DNA from 3 places in the Shewanella sp. 1311 genome. Region 3 is predicted to be linked to each of the others. Evidence: predicted binding sites of a transcription regulator. Region 3 holds the regulator's gene; each other region holds the start of a gene.
What was found. Region 3 encodes LexA, which represses DNA repair genes until DNA is damaged. Its sites were predicted from a motif close to TACTGTATNNNNATACAGTA; they were not measured.
Positions count from the first base shown of each region.

Region 1: dinG (ATP-dependent DNA helicase DinG) is a predicted target of LexA. The motif match lies at 4,383-4,402, and genes of this name have one in related genera.
Region 2: recN (DNA repair protein RecN) is a predicted target of LexA. The motif match lies at 2,440-2,459, and genes of this name have one in related genera.

Region 1 covers NZ_CM181686.1:4,503,734-4,511,437, reverse strand. Annotated here, with positions in the region: gene AC5YB3_RS19785 (TonB-dependent receptor domain-containing protein) at 1-149, opposite strand, end outside; gene AC5YB3_RS19780 (porin) at 441-1,652, opposite strand; gene AC5YB3_RS19775 (DNA polymerase II) at 1,876-4,305, opposite strand; gene dinG (ATP-dependent DNA helicase DinG) at 4,426-6,498, shown strand; gene AC5YB3_RS19765 (sulfite exporter TauE/SafE family protein) at 6,508-7,281, shown strand; gene AC5YB3_RS19760 (primosomal replication protein) at 7,272-7,704, shown strand, end outside.
Region 2 covers NZ_CM181686.1:1,205,555-1,213,258, reverse strand. Annotated here, with positions in the region: gene thiL (thiamine-phosphate kinase) at 1-117, shown strand, start outside; gene AC5YB3_RS05490 (phosphatidylglycerophosphatase A family protein) at 133-627, shown strand; gene recN (DNA repair protein RecN) at 751-2,409, opposite strand; gene AC5YB3_RS05480 (AEC family transporter) at 2,538-3,500, opposite strand; gene AC5YB3_RS05475 (LysR family transcriptional regulator) at 3,800-4,699, shown strand; gene AC5YB3_RS05470 (DUF3319 domain-containing protein) at 4,721-4,954, opposite strand; gene AC5YB3_RS05465 (YjaG family protein) at 5,175-5,774, opposite strand; gene barA (two-component sensor histidine kinase BarA) at 5,749-7,704, opposite strand, start outside.
Region 3 covers NZ_CM181686.1:2,812,019-2,819,722, forward strand. Annotated here, with positions in the region: gene AC5YB3_RS12645 (cytochrome c oxidase subunit 3) at 1-217, opposite strand, end outside; gene AC5YB3_RS12650 (cytochrome c oxidase assembly protein) at 214-795, opposite strand; gene ctaD (cytochrome c oxidase subunit I) at 797-2,389, opposite strand; gene coxB (cytochrome c oxidase subunit II) at 2,399-3,955, opposite strand; gene AC5YB3_RS12665 (cell division inhibitor SulA) at 4,358-4,870, opposite strand; gene lexA (transcriptional repressor LexA) at 4,867-5,487, opposite strand; gene plsB (glycerol-3-phosphate 1-O-acyltransferase PlsB) at 5,648-7,704, shown strand, end outside.

The DNA of each region.
Region 1 (7,704 bases), 1.7 Mb from region 3:
TTCAAACGAGAACCAGTAACTTCGATACGTTCAACTTTATCGGCTCCATCATCAGCAGCCAGCACTAATGGAGCATTTAGCGCGGTTGCTGCCACACCACCAATCAACGCAAAACGCACTGACTTGGCTAAAAAGTTATTCTTATGCATTGTCTATCTCCCTGGACATATTATGTATTTATTATAATCCGCTTATTTAATAAGCAGTTTCAGACAGCAGTACTTCGGAAAAATACGGAGCACTCAGCGGAAACAATAAAATCACATATGAAACTTTTTATCAACAAAAAACACGCAGGTAAAACAAAGGAACCATTGTGAGATACTCAACTTGCATTCATATGAGTATATTTTGTCGGAATTATAATGCAAAAAAGCCAGTCATTGCTGACTGGCTTTTTGGTAAAATCAGAAGGTTCTTACTTTAAAGAACCTTGAAACTTAGAGCGTGTAACGGATACCGATTGCTACGCCATCAGATTCAGAAAGTGCCATTCTAGCTTCTTGGTCTTTATCTGAACTAGTGAAATCGCTGTAATCTTTACGGGCTTCTATGTACAGAACTGTATTTGGGTCCCATACAAAGTGTAAACCGACAACTAAAAACTGACGTTTGAATTCATCGTTAGGATCGGCATTGAAGTTAGGCTGGATAACATAGTCTTTACCCGCATCAAGCACGTTGTAAGAAATGAATGGACGCAGGCCATTGTCAAACTTGTAAGAAACTAAACTTTCAATACCATAGGCATCTTTGATCAAACGACCAATGTTGTCAGTGTCATGGTTTTCTTGTCTGTTAAAGTTTGCAGCAGCATATAAACCATCGTTATCGAAGTTACCCCAAGTGATACCTGCACCGTAGATAAGATCAACCGCTGTGGTTTGTTCACCGTTACCAAAACTCACATCAAACTCACCACGGTTAACACCCGCAGTTAACGTCAACATATCAGTGGCTTTATAGGTCAGCGCGCCACCATAAGTGTAGTTGTACTCAACTTGTTGAGCCGCTTTATCACCACTTTCCCAGTTCGCTTGACACTGAGCTTGAGTAATATCATCGGTGGTATCACAGGTATAGAAGCTACTGTTTTTCAACTGCGCTTGAACTGCGAAGCTAACATCGCCAAAGGCGTTGCGATACTGGACCGTTTTATCACCACGACCCACGCCGTTTACCGCGCCGTCATCTTTGTTATAAGTGTAAACACCTGCAGTGTTGCCGTCCCACACAAAACCGTAGTTAGTGTTGTAAACGACATCGTACCAAGCACCCCACTGCTTACCGATAGTCAGTGTTCCATAAGTGTCATGGGACAGACCTGCGTAACCTAAACGGTTATAGAAGAACTCTTCTTGAACAGATTCGAAGCGATTGTTATAGACGATATCGCTGCTACCAACTGGGTTTACGCCCCACTCTAATTTAGCAAAGGCTTTCCAACCGTCAGTCAACTCACGATTAAAACCAAAATTAATGCGAGATGCGCCGTTAACAACCTCAGTTTCCCCTTGAGTGTTGATCACGCGTGCATCAATAAAACCACCGATTTCTACGGCATTTTTATTATCTTTATAGATCTCGATAGCCGAGACTGATGGTACTAAAAAAATTGCTGCAAGCGCAGTTGCTACTAACGTCTTGTTCATTTGGTGCTTAACCTTTTTTTGTTTATGTTCTGCCAACGTCATTCCGTTGTTATATTTCCTTACAATTTCCACTTAAAGGGTAGCAAATTTTCAATATCCCCTCAAAGCGAAACCTAAAGAATATGTCGATTAACATCACAAAAACAAACCAGTTAACCTCTACAAAACAGGTTAAAACGCTACATTCGCCACCTATTGCAACACATAAAGAACATTAAAAACACTATATTAACAGCAACTGCTTTGACGCAATATCCATGTAGTTTAGTTTCATTATCGAAAATACCGGCTCTGCAATAGGGCCAATTTGCTTATCAATGTAGTATTGGTAATCAATTGGTGACGTTCTGTACAGTAAGGGTTCCGGTCCATTTACAGTAATCAGGTAGTCAATTTGCGCCCCACGCTTGCCAAAAGTGGTGTCACCTGTTAAGTCGCATAGTTGCTGGGCGACTTTAACATGTGGTGAAGATTTAGCCGTGTAATCTTCGATATTGCGCCGCATGCGTTTACGAAATACCAAATCATCATCCAACTGGCCATCCAGCAGTTTTTCAAACACGCTGGCTAAATAAATACTGATATCCCTTTGGTTAAACATTCGCTCATAGAGTGACTCTTGGACTTTGCGCGCTAAGGGGCTCCAATCACTCCGCACTTGTTCCATACCTTTAAAGGTGAGCTCAAGTTCATCACTCGCATTGCGCCACGCGCCAACATAACGTTTTTTACTGCCTTCTAATGAACCTCTTAAAGTTGGCATAAAGAACTGCTCGTAATGCCGCTCAAACTGTAACTCGAGAAAACTCTCAACTTGGTGTTCAGCACAGATCTTAGCCTGCCACTTAGCATTGATATCCTGCGCTAGTGTTTTACCTAAAGCGTTAATGTCAGAAAGATCAGGCTCGCAGCCAAGCCAGACAAAGGTCGAATCCGTATCGCCATAAATCACTTGATAGCCCATCTCTTCTATCCATGCGCGGGTTTGTTTCATGATTTGATGGCCGCGCATCGTGATCGAACTTGCCAACTTGGCATCATGGAACACGCAGCCTTGAGAGCCTAAAACCCCATACAGCGAGTTCATGATAATTTTTATCGCCTGGGATAACGGCGCATTGTGCTCACGCTTGGCCTTTTCGCGCTGCTCAGATAGGGTTTGAATTAGCTTAGGTAAAATAGGCTGTTGCCGACTGAAACGGCCGCCAAGAAACCCCGCAACACATTCAGACTCGGGCAACTGCAAGCCTTCAATCAATCCCTTGGGATCGATCAAAAAAGTGCGAATAATGGAGGGATACAAGCTTTTAAAATCGAACACTAAGATGTGTTTATAAAGACCCGGCACAGAATCCATCACGTAGCCGCCAGGACTTTCAATGCCCTGACTCACAGGCTCTGCTGGAGCGACATAACCCGCGCGATGTAAATGTGGTAAATACAAATGATTAAACGCCGCCACCGAAGCCCCTACCCGTCCCAGTTCTAAACCTGTCAGTTCGGCACGCGCGAGGGCAAAATCCCACAATTGAGTGTGAGTAAAAATATCCCACACTAGGCGGCTATCGGTAAGATTGTAATGCGCTAAGGCTTGTTTATCGGTCTTAAACAGCTGGTCAATTTCTTCAACGCGGTTATCGACGTTATGAATGGCCTTGCCTTCACCTAATAATTGCCGCGACACAAATTCCAACGAAAAACGCTCAAAGTGGTAAAAAGCGGCTTTAAGCCAATCGATACCATCGAGTACCACACGGCCCGGTAAGACTAAGGTTTCTGGGCGAAACTTATTGTCAACTTTCCAATCGAGCTTAGCGCCACCGCGGCCAATGGTGAGCGGAATACGGTGTAATAATGCACGGCGTGACAACAGCGCGAGATCGAAACTCACCACTGACCAACCGATAATAAAGTCAGGATCAAACTCATGGAACCACGCGATTAATCGATGGATCAGCGCCGCTTCATCGGCCACCCATTCGATATAATCGGGGGCGTTTGATTCAACTTCGCCCACCATAATCACTTTTTCATAAGTCTGCTTGAGGCTGCCTTGCCCCTCGTCTCGGCCACTGTCTTGACCATATAGCGCCACCGAATAGAGTAAGCCCTCAAAGCTGCATTCAAAATCCAGTGAGATACAGCGTAAATTCACCGCCGTTAAAGGGGCAATACTCTTAGCCCGCTCGGCGATAAACACGGGCAACGAGTTAGCCTCAAGACTGTCGCTATTCGGCGCAGAGAAATGCCCTAAAAATGCCACATCCAGCGCCACAAACCGCTCGATTAAATAACGCTGTTCAGGGCGAATATCCGCTTCAAATAAAGGGATATCGGCATCTTTTGCGATGCGCTGTAAGGTACGTAAGCTGTTGCTCGATTTAGTATAAACGCCACTGACGGCGCCGCCTTTAAAGCTTTTGAGCGCTAACGGCACAAACCGCAATGCTTGACCCGGCGTTTGTAACTGTAAAGCCGCCACATCCGTTTGATGACAAAAACAAATGTGTTCGGTGCCTTGCACTTCCACCAGCACAGGACCTTGGGCGGTCGCCAGATAATACTGCAACACTAAACTCCCATGACGATGAATCGCATGGCGTGTTAAGACTCGACCTTGTACACTAACGGCCGTTGTTGCCTCTGGCTTCATCGCATGGGTTCCCAAATCGTATAGCTACTCAATTTAAATGCCGCCAAATGGCAGAAAAGTTTCTTAGGCTATGCAATCACTGTTATTATGTACAGCATTAATTCGATAAAGTAGTGACGCATGTTACCTGACAATGTAAAAACCCAGATCCGCGCCATCTATAAGGATATCGCTACCGCCTTGCCTCATTTTAGGCCGCGCCGCGAACAAAACTATATGGTGGCGGAAATCTCTAAGACCCTCGCCGGCGACTATGACAAAGATAGACGCATCATAGTGGTCGAAGCAGGGACTGGTATCGGTAAATCATTGTCTTATATTCTCGGTACCATTCCACTGGCATTAGCGAGCAAGAAAAAAGTCTGTATCGCCACCGCGACCGTCGCCCTGCAAGAACAATTACTGCATAAAGACTTGCCCTTCTTCCTTGAGCAATCCGGCTTAAATTTCCGCTTTGGCCTAGTCAAAGGTCGACAACGTTATGTGTGTCTATCGAAACTGGCGATGCTCATTGGTGACGACAACAGTACACAAATGGCCATGTGGCAAACTAAGCCTGACAATAGCCAAGTGGCTATGATGCATGGCCTGTTAAAAGACTATAACGAAGGTCGCTGGAACGGTGAAATCGATACCTTAGCCGTGCCGCTGCCCGATCATCTGTGGCAACAAATCGCCTGCGACAAACACAGCTGTCATCGCCAAGTCGCCAGCCACAGAAATTGCCCGTTCCATAAAGCCCGTGAAGATGTCGATACCTGGGACGTGCTCATCGCCAACCACAGCTTGTTATTTGCCGATTTAGAATTAGGTGGCGGCGTGATTTTGCCCGATCCCGAAGACGTGTTTTATGTTATCGATGAGGCACATCACTTACCCATTGTGGCGCGGGATTTCTCCAGCGCACAGGCCACGCTGAGGGGTGCCTGCGACTGGCTCGAAAAAATTGGCAAAACCTGCGCTAAGTTACAAAACCAAATAAAGAGCAACAACATCATTGCCCCCGCGCAGGCGATGCAAGATCACTTAGGCGATCTTATCGCCCAGCTCAACCAAGTGGCTCACTATTGCGATACCCAGACAAAGCACTTTGCCAATCCTGAAAACCGTCTACGTTTTGAGCACGGCAAACTGCCGGACTCATTACTCATTCTGGCTGAAAACCTTGCAGTGACCTCTAATCTTGCCCTCAAGCAGTTTAATAAAATGCTGTCGCTGTTGGCAGAGGCGATTAAAGATGGCGACATTCCTAAACATCAATCCGAAGCACTATTGGCCGAAACCGGTTTTATGCTGCAAAGGCTCGAGAATCTACAAAAATTGTGGAAGATGATGGCCAAGGAAGATAAACATAAAGGTGCCCCTATGGCGCGCTGGGTCGAGCTAATCACAGGTAAGCAAGTCGATTATCTGTTTAGCGCCTCGCCCATTGAAGTCGGCTTTATGCTGGAATCCATGCTGTGGCAAAAGGCCGCGGGCGTAGTTTTATGTAGCGCCACGCTGCGCGCGCTCAATAACTTCGACCATTTTGTGCATCAAGTGGGGTTATCACTCAACGATGGCAGCCGTTATTTAGCCTTGCAATCGCCCTTCGATTATCCCAATAACGCGACACTTTATTTACCCAAAATGCGTACTGAGCCGACGGATGATGCCTATACGGCAGAACTTGCCGAGCAAATCATTACTCTGATTGAAGGAGAAATGGCCACCTTAGTGTTATTCGCCTCCTACTGGCAGATGGAAAAAGTGGTTGAATTACTTGAAGGTAAACTCACCACAGAACTGCTTATTCAAGGCAATGCGCCACGGCAACAGTTGTTAGAGAATCATAAAGCTAAGTGCGATAAAGGCGAACCGAGCATATTGTTCGGCACCGGCAGTTTCTCTGAAGGCCTCGACTTACCCGGCGATTATCTGACGAACTTGATCGTCACTAAACTGCCCTTTGCGGTGCCAACCTCGCCCGTTGAGCAAGCGCATGCAGAATATGTCAAAGTCAAAGGCGGCAATCCCTTCTTGCAACTGACTATCCCAGATGCTTCACGTAAGCTTATTCAAAGTTGTGGTAGATTACTGCGTAAAGAGCAAGATTATGGCCGAGTCACCATTTTAGATAGGCGGTTAGTTACTAAACGCTATGGCAAGTCCTTGCTGGACGCCTTACCGCCCTTTAGACGTGTCATAGAGTAGGATTAAAATTTGGAATTGTTACTCGAGCCCAGTCATTGGGCCCTGTTGGCAGTTATAGGTCTTATCGCTGGATTCATCGATGCCGTCGTTGGCGGCGGTGGTCTATTGTCGATCCCCGCGCTGTTAACCTTAGGCATTGCACCGCACACCGTATTAGGTACCAATAAGTTAGCCGCCAGTTTTGGCTCTTCAATGGCGGCTTGGACCTATTATCGCCAGCACCTTTTTAAACCCTCATTTTGGTACATGGCCTTTATTGCCACCTTTATTGGCGCCGTATTGGGCAGTTTCTTAGTCTATTTAGTCGATACCCAATGGCTCGAAAAAGTCCTGCCGTTGCTGATCATTGGCATTGCCATTTACAGTTTAGTCAGCCCCAATGCGATATCGGACGTTAACTGCCAAGCCCCAACCAGCAAACCACCCGCCAAGCAACAATGGCTACAGGGACTTGCTTTAGGCACTTATGATGGCTTTGCAGGCCCTGGCATTGGCGCGTTTTGGACTGTCACATCCGGCTCTTTGTATAAACTGCCTTTACTACACAGCTGCGGCCTCGCCCGTGCGATGACCTTCACCAGCAACTTGACCGCATTGACTATCTTTGGCTGGCTTGGGCAGGTAGAGTGGCAAATAGGTTTGTGGATGGGATTGTGCATGATGTTAGGCTCATTTATCGGCGCGCGCTGCGCGATTAAATTTGGCATGCCCTTTATTCGTCCACTGTTTATTTTGATCGTGCTAATGATTGCAGCAAATTTGGCATGGAGCGCATGGTTGTGAACACCCAACAATTATTGGTGATGCTGAAAAATCAGCTCAAAGCGCTAGAGCAAGAAGTACTGCAGCACGATAATCGACTCGCGCCGCCTCAGCGTAAACTCCTGCAAGAAACGGAGCGCTTCAATCATTCGCTATTTGTCCAACACGGCGCCCAACTCGGCCCTTGTATTGAACAAATTCGTAGCAGCATTATACAGCTCGAAAAACAAATTAAGCTCAAACTCGCCCCCCAGACGATTGCCCTCAGCTGTGAGCGGATCCAAGACAGATTCACCGCCGTCAAACGGGCCTTGCTGACGACCTCTATCGACATTAAGTCCAAGACTCAGCAACGTGCCAGTAGCCGCGCCCGTTTTGCTCAGCGTCAGAATCAGTCTCACCAAGCCAGTGGTTTCGATTGGATCGCCAATAACGTGATGCAAA
Region 2 (7,704 bases), 1.6 Mb from region 3:
AGCCATGCAGGAGCAAAGTTTGTTCGTGTTGGGCAAATTTGTGCGGGCAGTAAGCTCAAGTTACGACTCAATGGTGAGCCATTTACGCCGCCATATCACGGTTTCGAGCACTTTTAAGCGAAGAGCATGTTAATGAAATGGTTGTCAAAGGATCAGGCGTTAACGCGCCTGTCATTAAAAAATCCTGTCCACTTTTTGGCACTCGGTTTCGGTAGCGGACTCGCCGCTAAAGCGCCCGGTACTTTCGGTACCATAGCTGCTATTCCCCTCTATTTACTGATGGCGCCATTACCGCTTGCTTGGTATATCGGCTTAACTTTAGTGAGTGTATTTGCAGGATTTTATATCTGTGGTAAAGCGGCACATGACATGGGCGTACACGACCATGGCGCGATTGTGTGGGATGAAGTGGCTGGACTGTTGATCACTATGATAGCGGCACCAGCGGGCTGGATTTGGCTGTTAGTGGGCTTTGGTTTATTTCGCTTTTTTGACATCATCAAACCTTGGCCAATCCGTTGGCTCGATGCCAAAGTCGAAGGTGGTTTTGGCATTATGATTGATGATGTCTTAGCGGGCGTATTTGCCTTTATCTGTCTGCAAGGGCTAGTCTGGTGTGTTAGCTAACATGATAGCTAAATTGGCATGATAGTTAACATGGCCAACAACTAACCCTTAGCTTTTGATTTCGCATTTTTCTGATTGAAGGGATTAGCTGAACATCCCTTATCCCTTTTCTGCTTGATTCTACTATTGCAGCAGTTCCCTTGCGTTTGCTAGGGTATTGCTAGTGATAGTATCGCCACCTAACAGTCTTGCAAGTTCTTGAATACGCTGCTCACGATCGAGCGACTTCATTGTAGTTTCTGTACTGCCCGCCTTATTAAACTTATCGACGAACATGTGTTGATGACCATTGCCCGCAACTTGCGGCAAGTGAGTCACGCACAGTACTTGGGTCGATTCCCCTAAGCTGCGTAACATGCGACCCACCACTGCGGCGGTGGGACCCGAAATCCCGACATCCACCTCATCGAAAATCAATGTCGGCGTGGCAACTTTCTTCGCGGTAATGACTTGGATCCCTAAGCCTATCCGTGAAAGCTCACCGCCAGACGCGACTTTCGAAATCGGTTGTAAGGGTTGGCCAGGGTTAGTGGTGACCATAAATTCGATGTTGTCACTGCCGTTGGCTGACATTTGCTCTGGGTGGAAATTGACTTCGATAGTAAATTTACCCTTAGGCATATTCAGTTCGTGGATTGACTGAGTCACGAGTTTGTCGAGTTCTTTGGCATATCTAGCGCGGCTTTGGCTGAGTTTTTGTGCGTTGCTAAGGTAAGCGGCTCTACTGGCATCGACCTGTAGTTGAATTTCTTCGAGCTTGCTTTCGTCACTGTCTAAGGTGCTCAGTTCTGCCTTTAATGCCAAATGATGTTCGGCTAGTTTATTTGGGCTGACATGGTGCTTACGCGCCAGTTGCATGGCTTTTGATAGCCGTTCTTCTAAATAGGCAAAGTGGGTTGGATCGAGTTCAAGCTTACTCAAATAGTGCTGTAATTCGCCTGCGCTTTCTTGCACTTGGATTAAGGCATCATTGAGCATAGTGTTGATATTGCTTAATGCAGGATCGTAGCTTTGCAGATCTTCGGCGAGGGAAACGACTCGGTTAAGTAGCGACTCTATATTGTTCTCTTCGCCTTCAGTGAGTATATCTAGACTCGCCTGACAGGTATCAATCAACTCAGTGCCATTGGCAAGACGTTTGTGCTCTTGCTCAATTTCATCGAACTCATCGACTTTAAGATCAAACTCATCGAGTTCTTCTACTTGATATTGCACTAATTGCTTACGGGCAATACGTTCATGCTGGGAGGCTTCGAGTTGTTTTAGATCGGCCTCAATTTGCTTGCAGCGTTGAAAGCTGGCGGCAACCGTATCGATAAGTAATCTGTGGTTGGCATAACTGTCGAGCAAGGTGAGTTGATGTTCACTTTTTAACATTGCATGGTGCGCATGTTGACCGTGAATACCGATAAGCAACTGACCCAGTAATTTGAGCTGCGTCAGTGGCACTGGATTACCATTGATGTAGGCGCGCGAGCGGCCATCGCTACCAATAGTTCGACGTAGGATGCACTCATCATCGAGTTCAAGATCGTTATCTTCTAACCAACGTTTTGCCAGTGGAATATCATCCAAGGAAAAGCGGGCGCTGACCTCGGTTTTATTGGCTCCTGGGCGAACACTGCTGGCATCGGCGCGATTGCCTAGGCACAGGCCTAACGCATCGATGGCGATCGATTTACCCGCACCAGTTTCACCTGTGATGCTGGTCATGCCGGGGCGAAAATCCAGTTCTAAAAAACGGACGATAGCGAAGTTATTAATGCTGAGTTGGCAAAGCATAGTGAATTCCTGTCGAAAAACATACCAAACCACTGTATTGATAAACAGTATATACTGATTTTATATACAGTAAAGTGGCTTGGGTAAATAATCGGCATTATTGGCAGTAAATATTTTTAATTAACTGATTATGCGTAGGTTCTTACTAAGCTTTCTAAGATAGGCAAACTAAAAAAAGTGACTAAGGTGCCAAATAGAATGCCCTGAGCACTGGTTGAAGCTTGAGTGTTATAGCGCTGGGCGAGCAAGTACACGCTAGCGGCTGTGGGCAGTGCGCTCAAGATCACGCCCATGATCAGGTAGTCACCGCTCACACCAAAATGGTGAAGCATAAAGTAGACGAGTGCCGGTTGGACAACTAGCTTGAAGAGGTTGATAAGGCTCAGTTCGATAAAATTCTTGGGGCTAAATACGCTGCTATCTTTCTGGTAGCGCATCGCTTTGGCGAGCACCATGCCGATGGCAAACAGCGCGCACGGGCTTGAGGTATTGCCAATTTGTTGGATCATGAGCGCCAGCCCTGAGGGCAGTTTTATCTCTAGCGCCGAAATGCCGACGCCAATCAAACTACCAATAACGATAGGGTTTTTACCGACCGCCATCGCCATTATGACTAAGGCATGGTGTTGTCTTTGGGTGTTAGTGGCCAGTTCCATCGAGACTAAGGCGACGGCAAACATCAGCACGGATAATAAGCTGGCAATCGCGGCGGCAACTAACGCACTTTGCTGCTGCGGGAATAAGATGATAAGCAGTGGAATACCAATAAATGCGGTATTACCAAAGGTGGCATTGAGGGCTCGAATGGCGGCAACCGCATGCTGTTTAGGGTTAGCAAGCAGCGAGAGCCCAAGGCAGACAAGATAAGTAATCACCATAGCCGTGCTGTAGCCCGCAATAAATCCCCATTGCAAAATTTCATCAATCGGCTGCTGGGCGAGGGCGATAAGCATGATCGCAGGGAAAGCAATATAGTACACATACTGGTTTAGCACTTGATCCGTATCGACGGGCAAGAGTTTTAATTTTTGCACTAGTGTGCCGAGCAACATGATCCCGAAGACGGCAAACAGAGGGGTTAAAATGGTCATTTCCCTCACTCATCCTTACGATTAAATTTGAATAAACTCAGCCACCACCGTCATTTCTACTATCGCTATGATTTTAGGTGGGCGCTTGCCATTTTTATGTCACGTTAGAACCAGAACTAGCGCCAGCGCAGTAAAACTCGCCACAAAATAACATATCATTTCAGTCTAAGGCTATTGCGCTATGGTCGTATAAGTGGATTAATTGATGTTTAAAACACAATGACTTAGCGTACGCTGTGATTGTTGATGACTTTATATAGTGCCTAAAGTGGGCAGCTAGAACAGAATTAGGACATGCAATGAGTGATGATTTAGGCGCTGAACTACAACTTGTCTACCTTTTTGTGCATTTAGTCAATGCGGGCAGTTTTTCACAGGCGGCGAAGGAGCTTGATATGCCCATTGCCACAGTGAGCCGCAAGCTAGCGAAGTTGGAAGAGAAGCTCGATAAACAGCTCTTTATGCGCAGCACCCGCAAGTTGCGACTGACGGAGGAAGGGTTGGCACTCTTTCAACGCTACCAGAGTGTGGTTGCCCAATTTGATGAACTGAGTGGTGCGGGCAGCGATAAACCCGAGGGCACCTTGCGCATCGCCGCGCCGATTTCGATTATTTCCATTGTGTTTATTCAAGCATTGAATGAATTTGGGCGCCTGTATCCCGATATCCGTTTACACATTTCCCAGAGCAATGAGTTAGTCGATTTGATTGATAAAGGCATAGATGTGGCGATTGTCGGCGGGGCTCAGCCTGATTCTTCTTGGGTGTCGAGTACCTTAGGTGAACTGGATTATTGCCTGTTTGCCACGCCAGAATACTTGGCTCAGGCACCTAAACTTGAGCATCCCGATGATCTCGAAGCCCATCAACTGATAAAAGTCTGGCCGCTGTTTAATTGGCATTTAAAGCATCCGAGCGGTGAGTCTTTTTATTTTAATGGCCCAACTAAGCTGACCCTCACGGATTTGCACGGTGCGATTCAGGCGACCTTAGGCCATGGCGGGATCTTGTATGGTCCCGAGCTATTTGTAAAACAGCAGATTAAAGAAGGGAAACTTAACGTATTATTGCCAGAATGGATTGGCGAGCAGAGGCGGATTTCGATTTTATATCATCAGCGCAGCCAGCAGCCGCTAAAGGTAAGAGTCTTTATTGAGTTTATGCAGTCAAAGGCGCCAGAGTTATTCTCTATGCGTTGATTTAACGAGGGGAACGGATGCTTAACGTCTTTTAGGTTTTACCGTGTTTTTGCTCATGGTATTTTGCGTTTGTTTCGCGTCCTGCAGGCTGGAGCGTGTCGCGGGTAATATGCCGAGTTCCAAGAAGTATCCCACTAAACGCCGTAGTTCGAATAAAGAACCGATACGCTGTTGATCTTTGATGGTCAGTTTCCAACTGTCGGTTCGTCCTTCGCTATTGGTTAAGACAAATCCTTGATAAACAATCTTTTTCATTGGAATAACTCAATATTGGCTGATGGAACTTGCTAGCTTTGGTCTTACTCGTTTTGGGCTTGCTTGAAAGTGATTGCAGTCGAGCTTAGAGGCTTATTGTTTAGAAACATTATTTAGAAACATTATTTAGAAACATTATTTAGAAACATTATTTAGAAACATTGTTTAGACATATTGTTTAGAAATAAGGGTGCTTGAGTTACCCCAAGCACCCCATCAATTAAGCGACGCTGATGCCGATATTAGATACGCCCGCTTCGATAATGTCTTTGCGTAAACCTTTGACCAGTTCCGCAGTGATCTTTGGATTTTCTTCGATAATTTCCAGCAGAGAATTTTGTAATTCTTTCTCTTCTTCCATAACTTCATGGGCAAAAACAAAATCATCTAATGCTTCATCGACTAAATCGACATCACTGATGGCTTCGATATAGTTAGCCACTGTGCTCGATGACAGTTTGCTGATATTGACGATATCTTCTTCAATCTTGCCTTGTATCGCCCCCAATAAGGTTGATATGGCGACCACAGCGTCCATGGCTGGATAGACGCCATAGGCTTCAAAATCAGCGGGTTCTGGGGTGTTATCTTCAAGACGTTGCAGATGCACATCGATATTGAATTTAAGCTTAGGATCGTACAGGGATTGCCACAGTAGCTCTAATGCAGTGCTTAACACTGCAGGGTCACCAAACTCACAGACTTCGGAAAATAGTTGATAGTTGGGCAACATGCGTTGGCAAAGTGCAGTGGCGAAGAGTTGTTTTTGTGGCAATGTTAACGCCTTAAGACGTTTAAAGAAGCCCGTTTTTTTGGTCATCTGTTATTTCCGCTGATAGCTGTGATATCACTTGATTTGCCGCAGATTCTACCTTAGTTAACTCATCAAGTAACTCTAGTATTTCGGGTTCGAGATCTTCGACCGCTGTTTCACGTTTTAGCGCCGATTCTATTTCTTGGCATAATCTTTGGGTTGTTGGCACGCCGCAGTAGCAGCTCGCACCATGAAGTTTATGGATAGTACTGAGCATGACGGGGTGATCGTTTTGACTCAACGCCGTCTGAATTGTCGTCACAGTTTGCGGTAAAGAGTCGAGCAACATTCTCAGCATATCTAAGGCAAGATCAGCCTTGTGATTGGCTTGGGTTAAGCATAAATCCCAGTTCAGCGTATGCAGGTCAAAATGGGTGAATTTGGGGCGAGTGATCCAGCGATGGATAACGTCTTTGAGCGCCGCTTCATCAATAGGTTTCGGTAAATATCCATCCATGCCACTGCCTAAAATCAGCTCGCGTTCTTCGGCAATCGCATGGGCCGTCACGGCAATAATCGGCGTGTTACGGTTCATCGAGCCTTGGCGAATTTGCTTAGTGGCGCTGATACCATCTGTGCCTGGCATCTGAATATCCATAAAAATCAAATCGAAGGTGCGAGTCTTCGCCTGTTTAACTGCTTCATCGCCACTGTTGACCGCAACTACCGTTGTCACTAACTCGCTGAGCAAGGTATCGATTAGCTTTAAGTTAGCAAAGTTATCATCCACCGCCAGTACGGTTAAGGATTGGCGTGCCGCCGGCGTGGCTATGGTCACTGGGGCTATGATGTCGTATTCCATCGGTGGATAGAGTAAGTTGCGGGCAAGTTGATGCTCACTGACGGGCAGAGACAACACCACATCGGCATTCGGGCGGATAAATTGGGTTAAGGCGTCTTGTTCTTGGCAATCGTATAGCACCACAAGGCAATCGGTTTTGGTCTTTGCCAAGTTAAGTGTGCTTACCAGTTGTCCTGCATCGCTAAACCCATGGCAACTCAACAGAACATAGTCGTATGGCGCTTCGGCCGTGTTGAGTGTGGTCAGCAAGCTTGGGATGTGCTGATGGTGAGTCACTTTGGTATCCCATTGATTCAATTGGCGACTCAAGACTGCATGAGTCAGCACTCGGGGCTCATAAAACAGTATGGTTTTGTCTTTGAGTTTTTCGAGCGGCAGTGAGTCACCGATTTGGAACTGACCTAAGCCGAGCGGCAAACTAAACCAGAAGTTTGAGCCTTTTTCTGGGGATGAGGTAAAACCGATTTGGCCGCCCATTTGATTCACTAAACGCTTAGTGATCACTAAACCTAAGCCTGTACCGCCAAAGCGGCGGGAAATCGACGAATCGGCTTGGCCAAAGGCTTGGAATAAAAAGTCCTGCTGGCTTTCATCGATACCGATACCGGTGTCTACCACATCACAACGCAGTACCACTTGTTCATCCGACTGGCTTTGCAGTTCGATTTTGACCATCACGCTGCCAGAGTCGGTGAATTTAATCGCGTTACCGACCAAGTTATTGATGATTTGGCACACACGCATGGCATCGCCATTCACATTGTCGGGCACGTTAGGAGCGATATCGACGACGAGTTCTAGGCCCTTCGCCTGAGCGCTGCCCGAGATTAGCGTGATGGTATCGCCTATGGTTTCCCTTAGACCGAAGGGCATGTTTTCCAACACCATTTTACCGGCTTCGAGTTTAGAAAAATCGAGAATATCGTTGATGATGCCCAGCAGGTTAGTGGCGCTGCGTTCAATGGTTTTGATGTAATCGACTTGGCTCGAATGCAAAGGGGTTTTCACCAATTGCCGCGCAAAACCGATAACGCCATTGAGCGGCGTACGTAACTCGTGGGACATGTTGGCTAAGAATTCTGATTTAATTCGGCTGGCTTCTAGGGCGCGTTTTTTCGCTAAATCTAACTCTAC
Region 3 (7,704 bases):
TCATAGATTCGTTGATCACGGTTCTAAACCAGCCAACCAGCATAAAGAGGATCACGGCGATACCCGCTAGCAGGATATAACCGCCACCTGATGCGCCTGATTTTAGTTGATGGACAAAGTGCCCTGCACCCAAGGCGATTAGAAACAATCCTATAGCGCCAATGATGGGCCAAGCACTTTGGGCGGGAACATAGTAATTTTCATGTTTTGTGGTCATTTTGCAGCTCCTTGCTCTATGGCAGACGCTAACTGCTTGTCGGTAATGTCGTAGAGGGTGTAAGAGAGGGTCAGAGTGTGGATGGATTCAGGTAACTGAGGATCCACAAAGAAAATGAGCGGCAACTCAGCGCTGGTCGAAGCCGCTAAGTGCTGTTGATTAAAGCAAAAACATTCTGTTTTATTAAAATATGCCGCACCTTGGCCGGGTGATATTGAAGGTATCGCCTGACCAACTGTGGCTCTGTCTGACACATTGCGTGCCAAAAATGCTGTGTGTATCAGCTCGCCGGGGTGGACTTCGAGCCGCTTGGTTTGCGGCTCAAATTTCCACGGCATACCCGTTTGCACTTGGGAGATAAATTCTACGGTGACAACACGGCTAGTATCGACGGTTATCGCTTGATAACTACTGGCAGTATTTGAGGTTTTACCGTTAATCCCTAGCTTCTCACACAGCACATCGTATAGCGGCACCAGCGCGAACCCAAAACCAAACATACCAATACAGCCCATGACGAGCATGCTGATAAGCTTTCGATTTGACTTAGGTTTTTCTGGCTGGTGATGGTTCGTCATTTCATTTCACCTCAGGTGGTGTCGTGAAGGAGTGGTAAGGCGCTGGGCTTGGCAATGTCCACTCTAAACCCTCGGAACCTTCCCAAGGTTTAGCGGGGGCTTTCTCGCCGCCACGGATGCACTTGATGACTAACACTAAGAAAATCAATTGCGATAAGCCGAAGGCGAAGCCACCAATCGAAACGATTTGATTAACATCGGCAAATTGAATCGAGTAATCGGGGATACGTCTTGGCATACCTGCGAGCCCAAGGAAATGCATCGGGAAAAACAGTACGTTGACCGAAATCACCGAACACCAGAAATGCCATTGCCCCAGTCGCTCGTTGTACATGTGCCCCGTCCATTTAGGGAGCCAGTAATAGGCTGCCGCCATGATGGAGAAAATCGCCCCAGTCACGAGCACATAATGGAAATGCGCCACCACAAAGTAGGTGTCGTGGTATTGGAAGTCGGCTGGCGTAATGGCGAGCATTAACCCCGAAAACCCGCCAATGGTGAAGAGTATGATAAAGGCCACGGCGAACAACATAGGGGTTTCGAAGCTGAGTGAACCACGCCACATAGTCGCGACCCAGTTAAACACTTTCACCCCCGTTGGCACCGCAATCAACATAGTGCAATACATGAAGAACAGCTCGGCAAACACTGGCATGCCTGTAGTGAACATGTGGTGCGCCCACACGAGGAACGACAGAATTGCAATACTGGCAGTGGCATAAACCATTGATGCATAGCCAAATAATGGTTTGCGGCTGAAGGCGGGTACTATGGCGGAGATAATGCCAAAGGACGGCAAAATCATGATGTAGACCTCAGGGTGGCCGAAGAACCAGAAAATATGCTGGAACATCACAGGATCGCCACCACCTGCCGCTTCGAAGAAGCTAGTACCGAAAAACTTATCGGTCAGTACCATAGTCACAGCGCCCGCAAGTACGGGCATCACAGCGATCAGCAGGAATGCAGTGATAAGCCAAGTCCACACAAACAGCGGCAACTTCATCCATGTCATGCCGGGCGCACGTAAATTCACTATGGTTACAATCACGTTGATTGCGCCCATGATCGAACTTATCCCCATGATATGAATAGAGAACACGAAGAGTGCCGTGCTGTCAGGACTATAAGTGGTAGACAGTGGCGCGTAGAAGGTCCAACCAAAGTTAGGTCCGCCGCCTTCCATAAACAGCGAACTGAGTAGGATGGTAAAGGCGAAGGGTAAGATCCAAAAACTCCAGTTATTCATCCGTGGCAGCGCCATATCGGGCGCACCAATCATCATAGGGATCAGCCAGTTTGCTAGCCCAGTAAAGGCGGGCATTACCGCGCCGAATACCATGATCAGCCCATGGACTGTGGTCATTTGGTTAAAGAAGTTGGGCTCGACCAATTGTAATCCGGGCTGAAACAGTTCAGCGCGGATCACCATGGCCATAGCGCCACCGGTTAAAAACATAATGAAGCTGAACCATAAATACAAAGTACCAATGTCTTTATGGTTGGTGGTTAGCACCCAGCGCATGATGCCCTTTGGCGCACCATGATGATGGTCATCATGGGCTGCGGTTTGATCTTGAGTCGTTGTGCTCATCATAATCCCCTACTGTCCATGGCTTGCGATATCAGCAGGTTGCACTGTATCGCCGGTATTGTTGCCCCAAGCATTGCGCTCATAGGTAATGACTGCTGCGAGTTGCTGTGGGCTGAGTTGTTTGCCAAATGCTTGCATAGCCGTGCCTGTTTTGCCGTGCATCACAATATCGAGATGATTGGCGACGGGCCCAGTGGCGATAGCACTGCCAGCGAGGGCGGGGAAGGCGGGTGGTATGCCTGCTCCCGTCAACTGATGGCAGGCCGCACAAGTGGTGGTGTAGACAGTTTCACCTTCGGCCATCAGTGCCTCATGGGTGAGAGTGGGGAGGCTCGCCGGATCCACTATGGTTGTGGAGTCGACAACTGCTGCGGGCTCAGTTGTAGGTGCGGGAGTTGGGGTCGTATTGGCTGGTGCGGTAGCAGGTGCCTGTGTGCCTGCACTACCGTTCATGTGCTCGTTGACGTCTTTGGCCTGTACAGCATCGCCAGTATTATTGCCCCAAGCATTACGCTCATAGGTAATCACAGCGGCAATTTCTTGTGCAGTCAATTGCTTACTAAAGGCTTGCATAGCCGTACCCGTTTTACCGTTGAGCACAATTTCAAGGTGGCCGCTGAGCGGTCCCGTTGCTATCGGACTGCCTTTGAGGTGTGGGAATACGCCTTGTAACCCCTCGCCATTGGGCTGGTGGCAGGCTGCGCAGTGCCCGAGGTAAACTTGCTCACCTTGGGTCATCAGATCATCTTTGCTAAGGGTCTGTGATAAAGCGGCTTGAGCGGCTTCTGCCGCCGCGCCTGCGGCTTGTTTCTGCTCCGTTACCCAAGCTTCAAACTCGGCTTCGGGTAAGGCTTGCACTACGATCGGCATAAAACCATGGTCTTTACCGCAGAGTTCGGCGCATTGACCACGGTAAATACCGGGTTTGTCGATGCGAGTCCAAGCCTCATTGATAAATCCTGGGTTGGCATCTTTCTTCACGGCAAAAGCAGGTACCCACCATGAATGGATGACATCTTCAGAGGTCATCAAAAATCGGATTTTGCGATTTATCGGCAGTACGAGCGGCTTATCGACTTCCAATAGGTAGTGTTCACCCTTGGTTTCGGTACCGTCGATTTGGGCTCTAGGGGTTGCGAGTATGCTGTAAAAATCAATGTCTTGATCGAAATAGCTGTAATGCCATTTCCATTGGGAACCCGTGACTTTAACGGTCAGATCGGCGTCACTGGGATCTTCCATCGCAATTAAGGTTTTTGTCGCAGGAATCGCCATTAAGATCAAAATGATAAATGGCAGAATCGTCCAAGCGATTTCAACTTTAGTGCTTTCGTGAAAGTGGGACGCGACAGCGCCTTTGGATTTTCTGTGGTTGATCATGGCGTAAATCATCACGCCAAAGACCACAAGGCCAATGGCGCAGCAGATATACAAGATGGTCATGTGCAAGTGATAAACCTTGCCACTGATCTCGGTTACGCCAGGGGTCATGTTGAACCGCATGTCCGCGGCGGCCAACGGTGGTGCGAATAACACCACGAGTAAACAATACAACAATTGCTTCACAAGACTTCTCCTCTGCCAATTGCGAATAGCAACTACAAAGAAGAGCAACACAGTAAGTCTCAACTCTATGCAAACTCTTCAGTTCCCAAAAAAGCTTTTTTGACTTCAACGTGCGTTGGCGGCTGTTACTTTTAATTAAGTATTATTACTGCTGGTATTAGCCACGCTGGCACATACGACTGAAATAAATCTGTTCTCTATTTTTAGTGGCATTTTGAACGCGATAACGGCTCGATTTATTTGCCACGGGCGGCGATATATCATCGCCGACTAAACCAACCATACTTGCTGTTTAAATATTGATCAAGATCACTTATTTATCTAATTGTCTGAAAAATTGCCAAAAAAAAGCCTCACATTCATAGGCGAGGCGGCTTTCAAGGTAAAAAATTAAATGAATATTTAATGCACAGCGCTAAAAAAAGATTGTTGGCCGAAGAGGCTACCTTGCTCAATGCGTACGTCGCCATGTAAGTGACTGTTTACGTCTTCTAGCACTATGCCCATGGCGCGGGCACTTTTAGCGACAATTTGCAGGCGACGATTATCGCGTGCATCTAATGATTGGGTCCAAGTAATAACCGCACTGGACGTACCACTTGTTAAGGCTTTTTCCATCGCCCACAGGGTTTCCACTTCATCTTTCGCGTGCACCAGCAAGACTCTATCCATACGCACGCCAGCGTTGGCGAGCATTTGTTTGTAGCCAATACTCGGCGGGTTGATGAGCACTAACCAACGGCCCTGTTGGCTTAACTGGGCGAGTTGCGCGCTCAGATGAATTAATTCTTGGCGACCTTGAGTCTTCGTTGGCATGCAGGCGATAGGTGCATGGTGCCAGTCATAGTCGGCATCACGTACTTCATCGAGCCACAAGCCCGGGTGGCGGGGTGCATTGCCAAGTAGTTTGTTCATAGCCAATCTCCATTACGGATCACACCGACGGCGAGTCCTTCAATTGTTAAACTTTGATAGCCTAAATCCACTTTAATCGGGGAATAGTCTTCATTTTCGGCGTGTAGATAGACCACATTACCTTTTTTTTCGAAACGTTTAACAGTGACATCGTCGTCGACTCTAGCGACAACCACTTGACCATTTCTAGCTTGTTGTACTTTATGAACTGCCAGCAAATCTCCTTCGAGAATGCCGATATTCTTCATGCTGTCGCCTTTAACCCGCAGTAAAAAATCGGCGGCGGGATGAAACATGCTGGGGTCGACTTGGTAGTACTGTTCAACATGTTCTTGGGCGAGAATAGGTTCGCCAGCGGCTACTTGACCGATAAGCGGTAAACCTGTTTCAGTTACTTCTTCGACTTCCGCAGTCAGACGAATGCCCCGCGATGTGCCTGGCATGATCTCAATGCAGCCCTTTTTCGCCAACGCTTTAAGATGCTCTTCAGCCGCATTGGCGCTCTTAAAACCTAAACGGGTCGCGATTTCTGCCCGAGTGGGTGGCATGCCAGTATCGGCAATATTTCGTTTAATTAGCTCTAAAATTTCAGCTTGGCGTGGCGTCAAAGGTCTCATGGTGTTTCCTGTTTTTCTATACAGTTACTGTTAGTATATACAGTATTATTTGCAGCGCAAGTATTAACCACTTTTTAGCTATGTTGGAGAGAATTAGCGAATATTACCCATAGTCTGGTATTCTACCGGGCTAGTAAACGTACTTAATTGCATAAGAATAATGCCTAAACACGACTCTCTTTGGTTGAAATCATTACGCTGGATCCAAAAACACTTAGTGCACACTATTGTTGTGCCTCAGGATCCCTTTGCCGATCTGAATCTGGATGCCTCCAGACCCCTTGCTTATGTGATGAAAACGGAATCGCTGAGTGACATCGCTGCCCTGAGTGAAATAACGGCTAAGTTAGGACTACCGAGCCCCTATGAGCCTTTAGTGGCAAATGGTGTGATTGCGCCTCGGGTTGTCTGCCTTCAAGGGCGTAAGCCGCTGTTTGGTGAGCGTGCCGGTAACGAGCCTTTCCTCGAATGCTTTATGCGTTTGTTGGCCGTGCATAAGGAGCGCCCTGAATTAGACATTCAACTGGTGCCCGTGAGCCTGTATTGGGGCCGCACGCCAGGGAAAGAAGACGACACTATGAAGGCGGCTGTGTTTGAGCGGGAAAACCCGACTTGGCTGCGCAAATGCTTGATGATTCTATTCTTAGGTCGACATAACTTCGTACAGTTTTCAAATGCGGTATCTCTGCGATACATGGCCGACGAACACGGCACTGACATGGGGATTGCCCATAAATTAGCGCGGGTCGCGCGGGTGCATTTCCGCCGTCAACGTAAGGTGATGACAGGGCCTGTGCTGCCAAATCGCCAAGCATTGTTTCATTCGCTGCTCAAATCTGAGTCGTTGCGTAAAGCGATTCAAGAAGAAGCGGCCAACAAAAAGATTTCTGAGACCCAAGCGCGCGAGACGGCTATTGAGTACCTTGATGAAATCGCTGCAGATTACTCAGATAGTTTAGTGCGTATTGCCGAGCGTTTTTTAACTTGGTTGTGGAACAAGCTTTACAGCGGGATCAACATTAAAGGCGCCGAGCAAGTTCGCCAGTTGCACCATGATGGCCACGAGATTGTCTATGTACCTTGTCATCGCAGCCACATGGATTACCTGCTGTTATCGTATATTTTGTACTATCAAGGTATGGTTCCGCCGCACATTGCCGCAGGTATTAACCTCAACTTCTGGCCCGCTGGACCTATGTTCCGTCGCGGTGGTGCCTTCTTTATCCGCCGTAGTTTTAATGGCAACAAGCTGTATACCGCAGTATTCCGTGAGTATTTAGATCAACTGTTTGCTAAAGGTTATTCGGTGGAATATTTCTCCGAAGGCGGCCGCTCACGTACGGGTCGTCTATTGGCGCCAAAAACCGGCATGATTGCTATGACTATGAACAGTGTGCTGCGCGGTATCGAGCGTCCAGTCACGCTAGTGCCTGTGTATTTAGGCTATGACCATGTGATGGAAGTGGCGACGTACCATAAAGAGTTAAGTGGTAAGAAAAAGAAAAAAGAATCTGTGTGGCAAGTGTTTGGCGCGATCCGCAAACTGGGTAATTTCGGTCAAGGTTATGTGAACTTTGGCGAGCCTATAACCCTGCAAAACTTCTTAAATGAGCGCGCGCCAAACTGGCGTACTGAGTTGGCCGATGATCCTGAGCAAAAACCAAGCTGGTTAACGCCAGCGGTAAACGTGCTGGCGAATCGAGTGATGACGAATATTAACGATGCGGCGGCGGCGAGTTCGGTGACCTTGACGAGTTTAGTGTTGCTGGCGACAGATCAAAATGCCTTAGAGCGCAGTCTGTTGGAACGTCAGCTTGATCTGTATCTGACCCTACTCAAAAAAGTGCCTTACACTACTTATACTTCGGTTGCCGAAGGTGATGGTAAGCATTTAGTGCAGCAAGGTTTAGAGCTGAACAAGTTTGTTGTGTGTGCCGATCCTTTAGGTGAAATCGTGTCTATCGAGGCGAGTCAGGCAGTGTCTATGACTTACTATCGTAATAATATCATTCACTTATTTATCGTGCCGTCCTTAATTGCGAGTTGTTTAACGCATAATGAGCAAATCCCGCGTCAGCAAGTGGTGTCAATCGTTGCCGATTTTTATCCACTGCTGAAAGCCGAACTCTTCATGGGCATTAAGGATGTACCTGCCTATGTCAATCAAGTGCTGGATTTCTTCATTGAGCAAGGGTTAGTGGTTGAGACTGATACCTT